DNA from 2 places in the Mucilaginibacter sediminis genome. Region 1 is predicted to be linked to the other one. Evidence: riboswitches for the same ligand, from Rfam matches in the RefSeq annotation. Region 1 holds a riboswitch; the other holds the start of a gene.
What was found. A riboswitch is a leader RNA that binds a small molecule or an ion and turns the genes downstream of it on or off. The one in region 1 is predicted to bind S-adenosylmethionine.
Positions count from the first base shown of each region.

Region 2: it holds a riboswitch for S-adenosylmethionine, as region 1 does, so the genes downstream of both, ACFGVS_RS04370 (O-acetylhomoserine aminocarboxypropyltransferase/cysteine synthase family protein) here and ACFGVS_RS15380 (peroxiredoxin family protein) in region 1, are expected to answer to the same signal.

Region 1 covers NZ_CP170602.1:3,766,645-3,774,545, reverse strand. The annotation lists gene ACFGVS_RS15385 (SusC/RagA family TonB-linked outer membrane protein) at 1-1,605, opposite strand, end outside; gene ACFGVS_RS15380 (peroxiredoxin family protein) at 2,034-2,606, opposite strand; SAM riboswitch class I at 2,726-2,839, opposite strand; gene ACFGVS_RS15375 (S-adenosylmethionine decarboxylase family protein) at 3,059-3,412, shown strand; gene ACFGVS_RS15370 (DUF4178 domain-containing protein) at 3,414-4,838, shown strand; gene ACFGVS_RS15365 (hypothetical protein) at 4,838-5,023, shown strand; gene ACFGVS_RS15360 (polyamine aminopropyltransferase) at 5,029-6,537, shown strand; gene ACFGVS_RS15355 (FAD-dependent oxidoreductase) at 6,515-7,901, shown strand, end outside.
Region 2 covers NZ_CP170602.1:1,111,930-1,119,830, forward strand. The annotation lists gene ACFGVS_RS04355 (ZIP family metal transporter) at 1-124, shown strand, start outside; gene ACFGVS_RS04360 (M20 family metallo-hydrolase) at 217-1,302, opposite strand; gene ACFGVS_RS04365 (basic secretory protein-like protein) at 1,423-2,091, shown strand; SAM riboswitch class I at 2,376-2,486, shown strand; gene ACFGVS_RS04370 (O-acetylhomoserine aminocarboxypropyltransferase/cysteine synthase family protein) at 2,732-4,051, shown strand; gene ACFGVS_RS04375 (homoserine O-acetyltransferase family protein) at 4,139-5,194, shown strand; gene ACFGVS_RS04380 (homoserine dehydrogenase) at 5,194-6,405, shown strand; gene ACFGVS_RS04385 (hypothetical protein) at 6,511-6,996, opposite strand; gene gpmA (2,3-diphosphoglycerate-dependent phosphoglycerate mutase) at 7,080-7,769, opposite strand; gene ACFGVS_RS04395 (acetate uptake transporter) at 7,874-7,901, shown strand, end outside.

The DNA.
Region 1 (7,901 bases):
TTTAGTGTATTGCAGCCTGGCTTCGGTATTGGTTTCGTTTACCGTGTAAGCGTCTTCTTCGTATGACCCGAATGGGGTGCCGTTGGTTCCGTAAGCTACTTTAATTTTGCGCCTGTCGTTATAATAATCAGTCCCGGTGCGGAAATTGGCCGATAAGCCTTCAATGATCTTATAATTCAGCTCCACACTTCCTATAATGCGGTTTTTGTGTTGCCCTACCGTGTTTTCATAAGCCAGCCAGTAAGGGTTACTATAGTAGCTGTTGTTCCAGTTAAAGGTGTTCCCGTTTGCATCTTTATAATTTTTAAGCTGGCTGATATCAACCTGGCGGCCAAACCATGTAAACTGTAACATGGTGCTGGTTGCACGCCTGCCACCGGCGCCGGGCAGGTTATCGGCGTCGTCTTTAATATAATTGGCAATGGTAGTAACCGTTAATTTAGGGCTAAGCTTGAAGGTGGAGTTTAATAAAAACGAGTTACGGCCCTGCGAGGTGTTAGGAACAATACCCGTTTGGTGCAGGTTATTGTACGACAGGCGGTAGTCGGCCTTATCGCTGCTGCCTGCCAGTGCTACGCCGTTATTTAAGGTAACGCCCGTATTAAAAAAGTTTTTTACATTATCCGGATGGGCTACAAACGGAACAGCCTGGCCGTTGGAGTAAAACTGCGGAATAAGCGATCCATCCAAAGCGGGGCCCCAGCTTTCGTCAACGCCATCGTTAACGCCGCCGCCTTTGCCGTCTACATAGCTAAACTTGCCGTTTGATCCCTGTCCGTATTCGTTCTGGTAATCGGGCAGAATGTTTACGGTAGAGAAGCTGGTGTTGGAGTTGATGGTAACGCCAAGCCCTTTTGTGCCTTTACCTGTTTTGGTTTTAATGAGGATAACACCCGCCGCGGCCCGGTAGCCGTAAAGTGCCGCCGCGTTTGGCCCCTTAAGCACACTTACCGATTCGATATCCTCGGAGTTAAGATCGGCTATGGCGTTGGCAAAATCCCTTGAACCATTGGTGCCTAAAAACTGGCTGTTATCTACAATGACGCCATCAACCACAAATAAAGGTTGATTGTTGTTTCCTATCGAGGTTTCGCCACGGATAATGATGCGCGACGAACCCATATCCCCCTGGCTGTTGGTAACCTGTACACCGGCAATTTTACCTGCCAGCGCATTCACCAGGTTGGTTTCCTTAGCCTCCGAGATATCTTTTGATTTTAAACCCTGAACCGAATAGCCCAAGGTCTTTTTATCTTTTGAGATATTGAGCGCTGTTATCACCACCTCGTTAAGCGAGTTGGGGGCATCCTGCAGCACAATTTGCAGGTTGGTTTCGGCTTGTTTAACCGTAATTTCCTGCGTTGCAAAACCGAGATAGGACACTTTAAGCACATCGTTAATATTGGCGTTCAGGCTGAATTTGCCGTTGGTGTCGGTTTGTGCACCATTGGTGGTGCCTTTAACAGCTACACTTACACCGGGTAGGGGCAAGCCATCGGATTTAGCGGTTACCGTACCGCTTATTTTAACAGATTGCGCTGCAACTGTTTGGATGAGAAAAAAAGGCAACAGGATTGCCAGTAAAAATTTGTAGTTTTTTAACATGATAGTTAATGATTAATAGTTTTTATTGCCAGTACAGCAAAGCCAGCCAACAATATTTTGGGCATAGCAATGCCCGCTGTTGAATTTATAGTACCGGTAAATGATTGTTGATTGTATTGGTTATAAGCAGAGGCGGCCAGCTGCAGCAGGGGACCCAGGGCTAATAACCGTTGCTGTTATTTAACAGCAACAACGCATACCCTGCATATACAGGTAAACAGAAGCGGAGAAGAACGGTACGAATTTACTGGCAGGGAATACGCTTGGAAAAGGTGTTCTTGTTGTTTTCATAACAATTTGATATATAGATAGTAGTTTGGGCAATTTAATATTAAGAGTGTCCTGAACATCGATTGCCGGGTAATTAACATCACAAACAGATTTGATGAACCTAAATCAATTTAGCTTTTAGCATTCTGCTTTAAGCTTTAGTTTACAGATGCAGTTTTATTGTTCACCAATGCATCAACTACTTTTAGCATCGATGCAAACTCCTGGGTATCATAAAGGCGGGTGAGGTATACAATTTTGCCGTCTTTATCAATAACCACGTTGCGGGTTACACCACTTTTTTTGTTGGCAAATCGACCAAAAATATCAGCACCAGGATCAAGCGCCAGCGGGTAGCTGATATTCATTTCCTGCTGAAAATGCTGCACTTTTTCAAGCGGCTCATCCCTGTCGACCCCGATAAGTACCAGGCCTTTGTTTTTATAGGCCTGCCATACATCTTTTTCAAGGTGGGGCATTTCCTGGCGGCATACGCTACACCAGCTGGCGGTAAATTGTAGGATAACTACCTTACCCCGAAGCTGTTTTAATGAAGTTTGGGTGCCATCGGCAAGCACCAGTTTAAAATCGTCGGGAGCCTGATCGCCGGTTTTAACGATATAACCGCGATCAGTTGATACGGGTAGGGGAGCCGGCGTTACGGTTTGCGCCCCGGCCAAATAGCCGCTTATTAATAATGAGCAGGTGATGAGTAGCTGTTTAATTTTCATAACGTAAATTTTTAACTGCATTTAATGCAGGATTAAAAGCGCTGAAACTTAATTAAACAAGAAATTTGGACGATAACGATATGATGAGTGCAGCTATAAAGCTGCCGGTAACGTAACATACATTATCTTTTCCGCGAATTAATAGCGGACAGGAATTAGCACCTTTATAACAATTGGGCTTACAGGTTGCTAAGACATCATAGGGCCTTTCCCTCCGTCTTTCTTGATAATTAAATTAAAGAACTGTTTGATGATGCAAATGTATAATATATATCTACTAAATACATAGACATTATATAATTTAATTGTCATGAAATGGGAAGGGGGGAACGCCGGTTTTGAACGCTAGTCACGACTCACCCCGGCGAGGCTCCGCCATACTTGTTTTTCGCCTCGCCCATATTCCCATCAAATAATTTTTATATATTTATTCCCGAAAATGAATAACCTTGATGCCTTATAAACCCGGATTACATTTATTATCTGAATTCAGTACCGATAAACCTAACCTGTTACAATCAAGTGCGGCCTGCAGGCAGTTGTTTAATCAGCTCATCGATACCTATCAGCTAACCAAAGTTGGCGAAGTTTACCACGATTTTGATGGCGGCGGCTTTACGGCTGTGGTCTGCTTAACCGAATCGCATATGTCTATCCATACCTGGCCAGAGTATGGTATGGCCACTTTTGATGTGTTTTTATCCAACTATCAAAAACAGAACGACGATAAGGCACGCGCTATTTACCAGGGTGTTATCGCTTTTTTTGAAGGCGTGGAAATACAGAAAAACGAAGTAAAAAGGTAATATGGCAGCTACACTAAACCCCAAAGCGTTCCCTTTTTCGAGCGAAATAACCTGCCCCGGTTGCCAGCACAGTATTACTTTGTATGATCAGATAGGCTGTGAGGCTGTAGTTTGCCCGCAATGCCGGTCTTACCTGCTTTTTAATGATGCGGGCAGGCCTTATGTTGAGCAGAAAATTCACGTTTTAAAATTTAAGCCTGTTATGCCGTTAGGCACTACAGGTACATTAAAAGGTGTGGAGTACAAGCTGATTGCCTACCTGGAAAAGAAGGAGGGGGCAACCCGGTATGAGTGGCGCGAATACATGCTATACAATTATGCCAAAGGCTATGCCTTTCTATCGGAGTATGATGGCCACTGGAGCCTGATAGCCGGCGCCAATTTTTACCCCGATTTGGCAAGTGTAAATTGTATTTATGGCAACGAGGCCGAATATGAAGGCAATACCTATCTTAAATATAACGCTTACAGCCCGGTTATAACGGCCATGATAGGTGAGTTCGACTGGGATATATCCGCCGAAAAATTAAGAGCTAAAGAGTTCATAGATCCGCCTTATATGCTCACCAGCGAGGAAAACATCAAAAAGTATGTTACCGATTGGTACCTGGGCGAATACCTGGAAGAGGCGGAAATAGCGGCGGCTTTTAATATACCTGTTGAAAGCCTTCCCGAAAAAATTGGTATTGGTGCAAACCAGCCATCAAAATACAAAGCCAGGTGGCTGGCCGCTTATAAAATAAGCGGCATTGCCGCATTAGCGTTCCTGCTGGTGCAGCTTTCTGTTATTTGGCTTAGGCCCGAAAAGGTATTACTATCTGATACTTATGCATTAGCTATGCCTCCCCATGTGCCGGATACGTCAAAACATGTAAGCACCGCGCTTGATTCTTTAAGAAACCGCACAGCGCCTGCGCCGGCCGATTCCTTAAACTCCTTTGCCCCTGATGCTAATGGCAATTATGAGTTTAAGTCCTTTAAAACCCCCACATTTATCATACCTGATGGACCTGTACCTTTAGAGTTTGAGTTGAACTCGCAGGTTGATAACAACTGGCTGTCGGCAACGGTGGAGCTGGTAAGCGAAAAGGACAACCAAACCTGGAGCATATCAAAGGATATTGAGTATTATCATGGTTATGAGGACGGCGAAAGCTGGTCGGAAGGGTCATATACACAAACTGTGCTTTTGTCAGAAATTCCTGCCGGTAAGTACCACATCAACATTTATCCTTATGCAGGCACAAGGGATGTTTCATCGCTGTTTATTAAGGTTACCGAAAGTGTTACCCTATGGCGCAATGTATTGGTTACGCTGCTGCTGCTTTGCCTTTATCCCTTATACTGCTGGTACCGGATGCGCAAATTTGAAACAAACCGCTGGATGAACAGCGATTTTTCACCCTATCAAAAAGATGACGAATAATGAAAACAGGAGCCATAGGATCAAACGCAATATACATAGCCATTGTGGCCGCCATTGTAGGCTATTATTCATATGCCGCTTTTGATGGCCTGGCCTTTTGGCAAAGTAACGATGTGCAACGCAACGCCAGCTACAACGGCACCGTAGCGCACTCGGGATACGGGGTTAGGTTTTATCATAAATAATAGTCATGAACAAAAAACTTCCCGTTCTTTTACTCGTATCGGTTTTTATTATCGCCACCTGCGGGCTTATTTATGAGCTGATAGCGGGCACACTGGCCAGCTACCTGCTGGGCGATTCGGTTACCCAGTTTTCTACCATTATCGGGGTTTACCTTTTTTCGATGGGGCTGGGTTCATGGGTATCCAAATACTTTGATAAAAACCTGCTGGCCTGGTTTATCCGTATCGAAATACTGGTTGGCCTGGTGGGCGGTACAAGCTCATCTATCCTGTTCCTTGTTTTTGAAAGTGTAAGTTCGTTCCGTATTATATTATACGGACTGATATCCCTTACCGGCATCCTTGTAGGGCTGGAAATTCCGTTGCTGATGCGTATTTTGCAAAATAGGTTTGAGTTTAAAGACCTGGTATCAAAGGTGTTCACTTTTGATTATATAGGCGCTTTAATAGCCTCGCTGGTATTCCCGCTGTTGCTTATCCCATACCTGGGTTTGGTGCGCACAGCCTACCTGTTTGGTATGCTGAATGTACTGGTAGCTTTAATTACGTGTATCAATTTCAGGCACGAAATTAAAGGGGCTAAATATTTGCAAAGCGCGTCCATCATCAGTATGCTGGCCTTGCTGGTTGGTTTTGTGTATGCCAATACCATTACCAGTTTTTCGGAAAGTTTAACCTATAGCGATACCATCATTTTTTCGAAAAGTACGCCTTACCAACGTATCATCATCACCAAAAAAGGCCGCGACCTGCGCTTGTTTTTAAATGGTAACCTGCAATTTAGTTCGGTTGATGAATACCGCTATCACGAGGCGCTCATTCACCCTGTATTACAGGCCCTGCCCGATGCCAAAAATATTTTGGTGATGGGCGGCGGCGACGGACTGGCCGTACGTGAAATTTTAAAGTATCCGCAGATTGAAACCGTTACTTTGGTTGATTTGGATAAAGAAATGACCAAACTGTTCCGCACCAATGATATGCTGCTGAAGCTGAACCGCCGCTCGTTATTATCGCCTAAAGTAACCGTGATGAATGCCGATGCCTTTTCATGGGCCCGGGCGCAGCACAAAACCTATGATGCCATTATTATTGATTTTCCCGATCCTTCCAATTACTCGGTTGGCAAACTATATACCAATACTTTTTATGCCATTGTAAAGCATTTGCTTAACCCCGATGGCATTATGGTGATACAATCCACCTCGCCCTATGTGGCGCCAAAATCATACTGGACGGTGGAGAAAACCCTGCAATCAGTTGGTTTGCATACCGTACCCTACCATAACTATGTGCCCTCGTTTGGCGAGTGGGGCTATATTATGGCCATGACCAAGCCGGTATACAAAGTGCCCGATCATTATTTGCCGGGCCTGCGTTTTATGTCGAAAGCCTGTTTGGAGCAGATGTTATATTTTCCGGCGGATATGGCCAGGGTACCGGCGCAGGTTAACAAACTGAACAACCAGATACTGGTAAAATATTTTGAGGATGAGTGGTCGACCGTTTTATAGCCGCAGCAGCGGGATGAAGCCGACCAGTCGCCGCGGGTTTATTTTGCAGGCGGGTTTGGTTACCGGGGCCATATTGCTTAATGGCTGCATCCGCAGGTTAAGCGGTGGTAAACCGGAGTATGCCCATATAAAAGGCAAATTGGCCGGCCCCAATGCCAAAGCCGGCCATGCCTTGCGCGATAAACTGCCCATGCCGGCGCCCACCACACAGCAAACGGTTAAAATATTAATTATAGGCAGCGGTATTTCGGGCCTATCGGCGGCCAGGTGGCTGTTAAAGCAGGGCGAAACAAATTTTCAATTGCTGGAGCTGGAAGATCATGTTGGCGGTAATGCTTACTTCGGAACGAATGAAGTATCGGCCTATCCTTTAGGTGCGCATTATATCCCCATTGTAAATAACGAAGATAAGCTGCTAATTGAATTTTTGCAGGAACATAACGTAATTACCCATTTTGACGAAAAAGGACTGCCCTTTTACAACGAGTTTTACCTATGCTTTGACCCTGAAGAGCGGCTACTGATAAACGGCCACTGGCAGGAGGGCATAGTACCCGATTTTGGTGTGGCCGATAGCGACAGGAAACAGATCATCCGTTTTTTTGCCCTGGTTATCCAGCTAAAAAACGCGAAGGGCAACGATGGCAGGTATGCCTTTGATATCCCTTTGGATAATAGTTCGGCCGATGATGCCTACCGGAAGCTGGACAGGATATCATTTAACGAATATTTGAAAGATAACGGCTTCGATTCGCCTTACCTGCTCTGGTACCTAAACTATTGCTGTAAGGACGATTATGGAACGCCGGCCCAAAACGTAAGCGCCTGGGCGGGGCTGCACTATTTTTCGGCCCGCAAAGGTACCGCGTCCAACGCCGATCCAAACGCTGTAATTACCTGGCCCGAAGGTAACGGCTGGCTTATGAAACGCCTGCGCGAAACAGTAAAAGACCATATTAAAACGGGCCACCTGGCTTACGATGTCCAAATAGCAGCAGGTGGCAAGGTCGCGGTAAAGGTGCTCGACCTGAAACAAAATACATCCGCTGTTATTTATGCGGATAAGGTGATCATGGCATCGCCACAGTATGTTAACCAAAAGTTGCTGAAAAATACTATACGTCCGGGGTTTGATGCGGGTAAGCTGCATTATTCGCCATGGCTTATTGCCAATATTACAGTTAATAAATTACCCTCGGCAGCCAAAGGCATGGTGCTGTGCTGGGATAATGTGGCCTACAATACGGCGTCGGTAGGGTATGTAAATGCCAACCAACAGGATATTAAACTGGTAGAACAACAAAAGGTGCTTACCTACTATTTGCCCCTTTGCGATAAAGAGCCCCGTATTGCGCGGCTGGCCG
Region 2 (7,901 bases), 2.7 Mb from region 1:
CCTGCACATATCCACCACAATTTTATTTGAATCAAGTGCCGATCATAAATTCAATTTACGAAAAATGGGGGCTGTGCTTTTGGGTGTCGCTATTGCGTTGGCCGGAAGCTCCCTAACCGATTAAGCCCCCTAACCCCCTAAAGGGGGAACCATAGTTGAAAATTCAAATTAGTAATTCAAAAAGTTCCCCCTTCAGGGGGTTAAGGGGCTTAGGGGTTAATTAATGCTCTTTAACATTTTGATATACAATTCAATCCCCTCCTTTATCTCATCTATATATACAAACTCATCAGCGGTGTGTGACCTTGCCGAATCGCCAGGGCCAACTTTGACGGATGGGATATCCAGCAACGACTGATCTGAAGTAGTTGGAGAGCCATAAGTTGTACGGCCCAAAGCTAAACCTGCCTGCACAATAGCATGCTCTTTGGGAATTGATGATGGTTTTAAGCGGATAGATCTTGGCTTTACATCGCAGCTTACATGCTGGCGGATGATTTCCAGAACCTCCTCATTTCGGTAGGCATCGGTAACCCGAACATCAACAGTAAACACACAACTTGCCGGCACCACATTATGCTGCGAACCTGCGTTGATAATAGTAACCGACATTTTGATCGGCCCAAAAACTTCCGATTCTTTAGGGAACTTAAAGCTGCGGAACCACTCAATATCTGTTAGCGCTTTATAGATAGCGTTATCACCTTCTTCGCGGGCTGCATGGCCGGCTCGGCCATGAGCGGTACAATCCAGCACCATTAAACCACGTTCGGCAATGGCCAGCTGCATTAGTGTAGGCTCGCCTACTATTCCGAAATCAAGCTTACCCAGTTCGGGGATAATCAATTCAAGTCCGTTTACGCCAGAGATCTCCTCTTCGGCAGTGGTCGCCAGGCAAAAATTATATTTCAGGTTTTCCCTGTCATGAAAATAAAGAAATACCACTATCAACGATACCAGGCACCCGCCGGCATCATTGCTGCCCAGGCCAAATAGCTTACCATCTTCAATCCTGGCATCATATGGGTCGCGTGTGTAACCAGAGTTAGGTTTCACGGTATCGTGATGTGAGTTGAGCAGTATTGTTGGCTTTGCCGGATCAAAATGCCTGTTCCAGGCCCAGATATTGTTAAGCTTGCGATGGGTGGTTACACCGTGTTGTTGTAAAAACTCGTTAATCAGATCTGCGGTGCGGTCTTCTTCTTTACTGAATGATGGTATAGATATCAGCTGCTGCAATAATGTAACTGCCAACTGGTATAAATTGTTGCTATCGGTCATAGATGTCGGGATAATTCCCATGAATGTTATGCGGGCAAAATTAATAACTTTTTATGTAACGATACTGATAAACGAATGGTATTAATATTCGGGTTTAAATTAAAATTGTAGTTTTGAAATTCAATCTATTTATCCAAAACAATGAAAAAAACATCAATCTTATCTATCCTGTTTTTAATGCTGATGGCAGGCACTTCCTATGCCCAGCAAACCAGTAACTACAACAAAAACGGTTACAAGCTTACCTTTATCAACTATGATAATACGCTTGATACCGCATTGAAAACCAAACTGATAAACACGTTTTATAAAGTATATCCTGAGCTGGCAAATGCCTACAACAAAAAAACACTGAAAGCAGTTACCATGATTATAGATACCAGCTACAAAGGCGTTGCCGAAACTGCAAACGGCATTGTTACCATAAGTTCGCGCTGGATGCACCAACGCCCGGAAGACATTGATGTAGTAACTCACGAAGTAATGCACATTGTACAGGATTATGGCCAAAGCACCGGCCCGGGCTGGTTAACAGAAGGTATTGCCGATTATGCCCGGTTTAAATTTGGCGTTAATAATCCGGCAGCAAACTGGTCGTTACCGGCATACAAGACCACTCAAAATTATGATAACAGTTACCGCGTTACCGCGCGTTTCCTGGCGTGGCTGGAAAAAAGCAAGCCTGGAATTGTGAAAACTTTCGATGGCAAAATGCGCGACCATACTTTTACCGACGATACCTGGAAACAGCAAACCGGCAAAACGCTGGATGAACTTTGGAAAGATTATTCAGCAAACCCAACTGTCTGAAATCAGAATTAACAGAATGAACCTCTGTCTAAACCGGAATTTGTCGAATTATTTGAATTTCCAGAATTTTGAAAATTTAAATAATTCCTTAATTCGACAAACTCCCGTTTAAAAAAACATTTGCATATACAGGTTGTTTAAGCAGGCGAAAGGGTAAGTAACATCTACCCTTTCACCTTTTAATAAAAATAAAATTTGGTATTTAAATAAATATCCGCTTATCTTTGAAGCATTATTTGGTAGCAATACCATAGTCAATCAATTCTCCGCATAGTTCGGGTATTGATTTATAAAGAAGCGGCGAGAGATCAGGCTCACTGACCCGCTGGCAACCCTTCAATTTTGGAGAAGGTGCCAATTCCTGTCCCGGCAAATAACACCGGGGGATATAAATTTATAGCCATGAAAAGTTTTAATACAATTACTAAAAGCAACATTTTTAATACCCAAAACGGTAACATGCAACATATTAGCCCTTCTATCGGCAATATTTGTATGTGTTGCTGCTGTTGATGTTTAATACGTCCCTTTTTTCAATCCCTGAAAACATACGTGTTGTAAAACTGGTAAACATTTTATCAGCTTGCTAAAATCCATCTAAACAACAAAATTTAATTATAACCTTTCAAAATCTACAACTATGTCAGCCTTAAAATTCGAAACCTTACAATTACACGCCGGCCAGGAAGTTGATCCTACTACAGGCTCACGCGCGGTACCGCTTTACCAAACTACTTCGTACGTATTTAAAAGTGCCGAGCATGGTGCCAACCTGTTTGCACTAAAAGAGTTTGGCAATATTTATACCCGCTTAATGAACCCCACTACGGATGTGTTTGAAAAACGCATTGCCGCTTTAGAAGGTGGTGTTGCGGCTTTGGCCACTGCATCGGGCCAGGCTTCCCAGTTTATAGCGTTAAATAATATATTACAGGTTGGCGATAATTTTGTGAGCTCGCCATTCTTATATGGCGGCACTTACAACCAGTTTAAAGTAGCCTTTAAACGTTTGGGCATTGATGTGCGTTTTGCCAAAGACGATACCGCCGAAAGCCTTGAAGCTTTAATAGATGATAAAACCAAAGCCATTTACCTGGAAACTATAGGTAACCCTGGTTTTACAATTGCCGATTTTGATAAAGTTGGCGCGCTGGCAAAAAAATACGACTTGCCGCTTATTGTAGATAATACTTTTGGAGCAGGCGGCTATTTATTCCGTCCGTTGGAGCATGGCGCAAGCGTAGTAGTACAATCAACCACCAAATGGATTGGCGGCCATGGTACCAGCATTGGCGGTGTTATTATTGATGGCGGCACTTATAACTGGGGCAACGGAAAGTTTCCGCAGTTTACCGAGCCATCCGAAGGTTACCACGGGTTGGTTTTTGCAGATGTGTTTGGCATTGGCGGTCCGTTTGGCAACATTCAGTTTATTATTCGTGCACGTGTAGAAGGCTTGCGCGATTTTGGCCCTTCGCAATCGCCGTTTAACTCATGGCTCAACATCCAGGGATTGGAAACACTATCATTGCGGGTGCAACGCCATGTGGATAATACATTGGAACTGGCCAAATGGCTTGATCAGCATCCGCAGGTAGCATCAGTAAACTATCCGGGATTAGCATCATCCCCGTACCACGAATTAGCAAAAAAATACCTGAAAAATGGTTTCGGAGCGGTGTTGTCTTTCGAGATTGATGGCGATAAAGAAGCAGCGGGTAAATTAATTGATAACCTGAAGCTGGTAAGCCACCTGGCCAATGTGGGCGATGCTAAAACATTGATCATTCAGCCATCGGCAACAACACATCAGCAGCTATCAGATGAAGAACAGCTTTCGGCAGGCGTTACTCCAACATCGTTAAGGGTAGCGGTTGGTATTGAGCATATTGACGATATAAAAGCAGATTTTGAACAGGCATTTGCCAAAATAAAAGAGGCGCAAGCCGAATTAGCGTAGTGGTGAGTAGTGAGTGGTGAATGGTGAGTGAATAAAAAATTCACCACTCACTACTGCCCACTCACCACTATCAACCATGATAGAAGAATGAATACAGAAATATTTAAGTACACACAAACTTTTGAGCTGGAATCGGGCGAACAACTACAGCAACTGGAGATAGGCTTTCATACGTATGGCCGCTTAAACAAGGAGCGGGACAATGTGGTATGGGTATGCCACGCCCTGACAGCTAATGCCGATGTTTTTGATTGGTGGAAAGGTTTTGTGGGCACTGGAAATAAATTCAACCCGGAAGAACATTTTATAGTTTGTGCCAATATTTTGGGTTCGCCATACGGTACAACCAACCCTTTAAGCACGAATCCGGCAACTGGTTTGCCGTATTTTTTAACATTCCCGCAGTTTACTATCAGAGATATAGTAAAAGCACACCAGTTATTAGCCAGCCATTTGGGCATCGGCAATATTCATATCCTCATTGGTGGCTCATTGGGCGGCCAGCAGGCCATTGAGTGGGGTATTATTGAACCAAACCGTATCAAAAACCTTATTTTGATAGCCACCAACGCGCGTCATTCGCCATGGGGCATCGCGTTTAATGAGTCGCAGCGTTTGGCTTTAAGTGCCGACACGACCTTCAACAATAACACTATCGAAGGTGGGCAAAACGGCTTGAAGGCTGCCAGGAGCATAGCGCTGCTCTCCTACCGTACTTATAAAACTTATGGTATAACACAACAGGAGGAGGTTGATAGCAAAACCGATAATTTTAAGGCATCAACCTACCAGGATTACCAGGGCCAAAAGCTGGTGAACCGGTTTAATGCCTATAGCTATTGGTATTTAACTAAGGTGATGGATTCGCACAACGTGGGCCGTAACCGAAATGGTGTTGAGAAAGCACTAAGCCTTATCAAAGCCCGTACCCTGGTTATTGGCATCAAGTCGGACGTGTTATTTCCCATCGAAGAGCAGGAATACCTGTTCAGGCATATTCCCAAATCGGCCTTTGCCGAACTGGATTCGTTTTATGGCCACGATGGCTTTTTAATTGAAACAGAAGCATTAACAAATATTATCACATCGTTTTTTAAAACTGATGTAAAAGGAAAAATTATAGAATTGCAACGTACAGCGTAATGAGTAAAAAGTTAAGTATAGGATTATTTGGATTTGGCGTAGTTGGACAGGGGTTATATGATATCATCAAGACAAAAAATTTAAACATCGAAATTGTAAAATTTGCTATCAAGGATCCGCACAAAGAAAGGTCCCTGCCGGCAGATTTATTCACCACAGATAGAGACGAGTTGCTGAACAACCCAGAGATTAATACCATTGTAGAATTAATTAACGATACCGAGGCGGCTTTTGAAATAGTATCAAGAGCATTAAGCAGCGGAAAAAACGTGGTATCGGCCAGTAAAAAAATGATAGCGCTTCATTTGGAAGAGTTGATTGAGCTACAGCATACGCATGGCACGTCATTATTATACGAGGGCGCGGTTTGCGGTAGCATCCCTATTATCCGTAATCTGGAAGAGTATTATGATAATGAATTACTGCACTCTATAAGTGGAATTTTTAACGGATCATCTAATTATATTCTATCCAAGGGCTTTATTGAGGGGCTTGATTATGATAGCGCCTTAAAACAGGCGCAAGACCTTGGTTTTGCCGAGACCGACCCAACCAGCGATGTAGGTGGTTACGATGCCAAATATAAGCTGGTAATTGCTGCGGCACATGCCTATGGCGTTATAGTACAGCCAGATGAAGTTTTTAATTTAGGCATACAGAACCTTGCTGCCCAGGATTTACAATATGCCCGCGAAAAGAATCTGAAAATTAAACTGGTTCCGGTAGCTAAAGAATTGGACGATAGCAATGTGGCCATGTTTGTATTGCCTAAATTTGTTAACAGTACCGAATTTTTATATAACGTGGAGTACGAGTACAATGGTGTAACAGTGCAGGCCGCTTTTGCCGACCAACAATTCTTTTTTGGAAAAGGCGCCGGCGGCCATCCTACCGGATCGGCCGTGCTATCAGATATAGCAGCATTGCGCTATAGCTATCAGTATGAATACAAAAAAGCCAAGGAAAAAACCGGGCTTCAATTTACCAATAATGTAGAGTTTGACATCTATTTAAGGTATGATGACGAACGTTTGGTAGAAGATTTGAAATTTATATCCATAAAAGAGCGCTATTACTCAGGTGATTATAAATTTGTGATTGGAAAAGTTAATTTACAAAACCTGATTGATAACCAATCGCAAATAGCTGAAGGAAAGGCATTTGTTGCATTTGCTGGTCAGCTTACCGGGGTTGGCCTGGCGTCAGTATAAGCGGGCCTCAGCGCGTCAATGTATATTAAATCTACTTTATTGAGTTTACAAATAAGAGAGGCCCGGACGGGCCTCTCTTATTTGTAGGGATTTAGTATCTGTTTATTATTTCGCAAAAAAGATAGCTATGCGCTTACCAAAGGCCACTGCTAAAATACCTACAAATACTTTTGTTATCGATGATATTACCGCGTTTTTATCGTTTTCGCTGGACATGTTGTATATGCGGTACAGCAAATCAGGAACGTTATTAACAATAAGCAGGCCACCGATGATAATAAGTGCTATCTCGTATATCACTTTTCTATCAGCAAACAGTTTTACATTTTCTTGCTTATCTGTTGCGTTAGTAACTGCCCTGGTAATAAACTTCGTACCTGCTATTAAAAAAATAGACAAGGCCAGTATAAAAATAAAGTTTATGATATTTAACCAAAACAGGTTCATTTGCTCAGAAGCATGGTCGGAGCCTGAAAGAGCATTAAACGTTTTTAAAAAGGTGAAAAAACCGGGGACTTTGGATAGGTTGGAAACCAACAAGTAAACACCAAGTATCTTTATGGTTATTTCATAAATATCAGACTTCTTCATTTTTTGTTTTAGCGTATGGTTTATAGTTAATCGGGACGACTAAGATAAACAAATACGCTGCATATCTCCATGAAAATCAAATCTCAATCTAAATAATAATGCCTTATCTGGTTTAACCCGTGGTCCAGTTCATAAACCCAGGGTGTGGCTGTGGGGATTTCAAGTTGAGTCACCTGCTCATCGGTAAGGCAATCTATGTATTTAATTAATGAACGCAGGCTATTGCCGTGGGCAACCACAATTACCTTTTGGTTGCGGCGCAAGGCACTTACAATGGTTTCGTTCCAAAAGGGCAATACTCTATCCATTGTCTCGCTAAGGTTTTCGGTGAGTGGTAGCTCGCGATCTGTTAAATTTTTATAGCGCAAATCGTGACCGGGAAACCGTGGATCATCGCGGGTAACAGCAGGCGGGTGTTCATTGGGGTCGCGCCGCCATTTTTGAACCTGTTGGGCACCGTATTTGGCTATGGCTTCATCTTTGTTCATTCCCTGTAAAGCGCCGTAAAAACGTTCATTAAGCCGCCATGATTTTTCAACCGGAATCCATAAATGATCCAACTCCTCCAATATAAAATGCATGGTTTTAATTGATCGCTTTAAATACGAGGTAAAACCGACATCAAAGTTATAACCATTTTTTTTAAGGATCTGCCCTGCTTTGTGGGCTTGCTGATAGCCATTTTCAGACAAATCGACATCTTCCCAACCGGTAAAACGGTTTTCGAGATTAAAAATACTTTCGCCGTGGCGTATCAATACTATTTTTTGCATAGGTATTTGCTTAACGCAAAAGTAAGTGCAGAGTTGTAAATAAAATTGTAAAATAATCATAAATCAATTAGCTTGCGTTATAAACCAACTAATACTAAACCAACATGATCCCTACTACACCTGCCCCTGTAA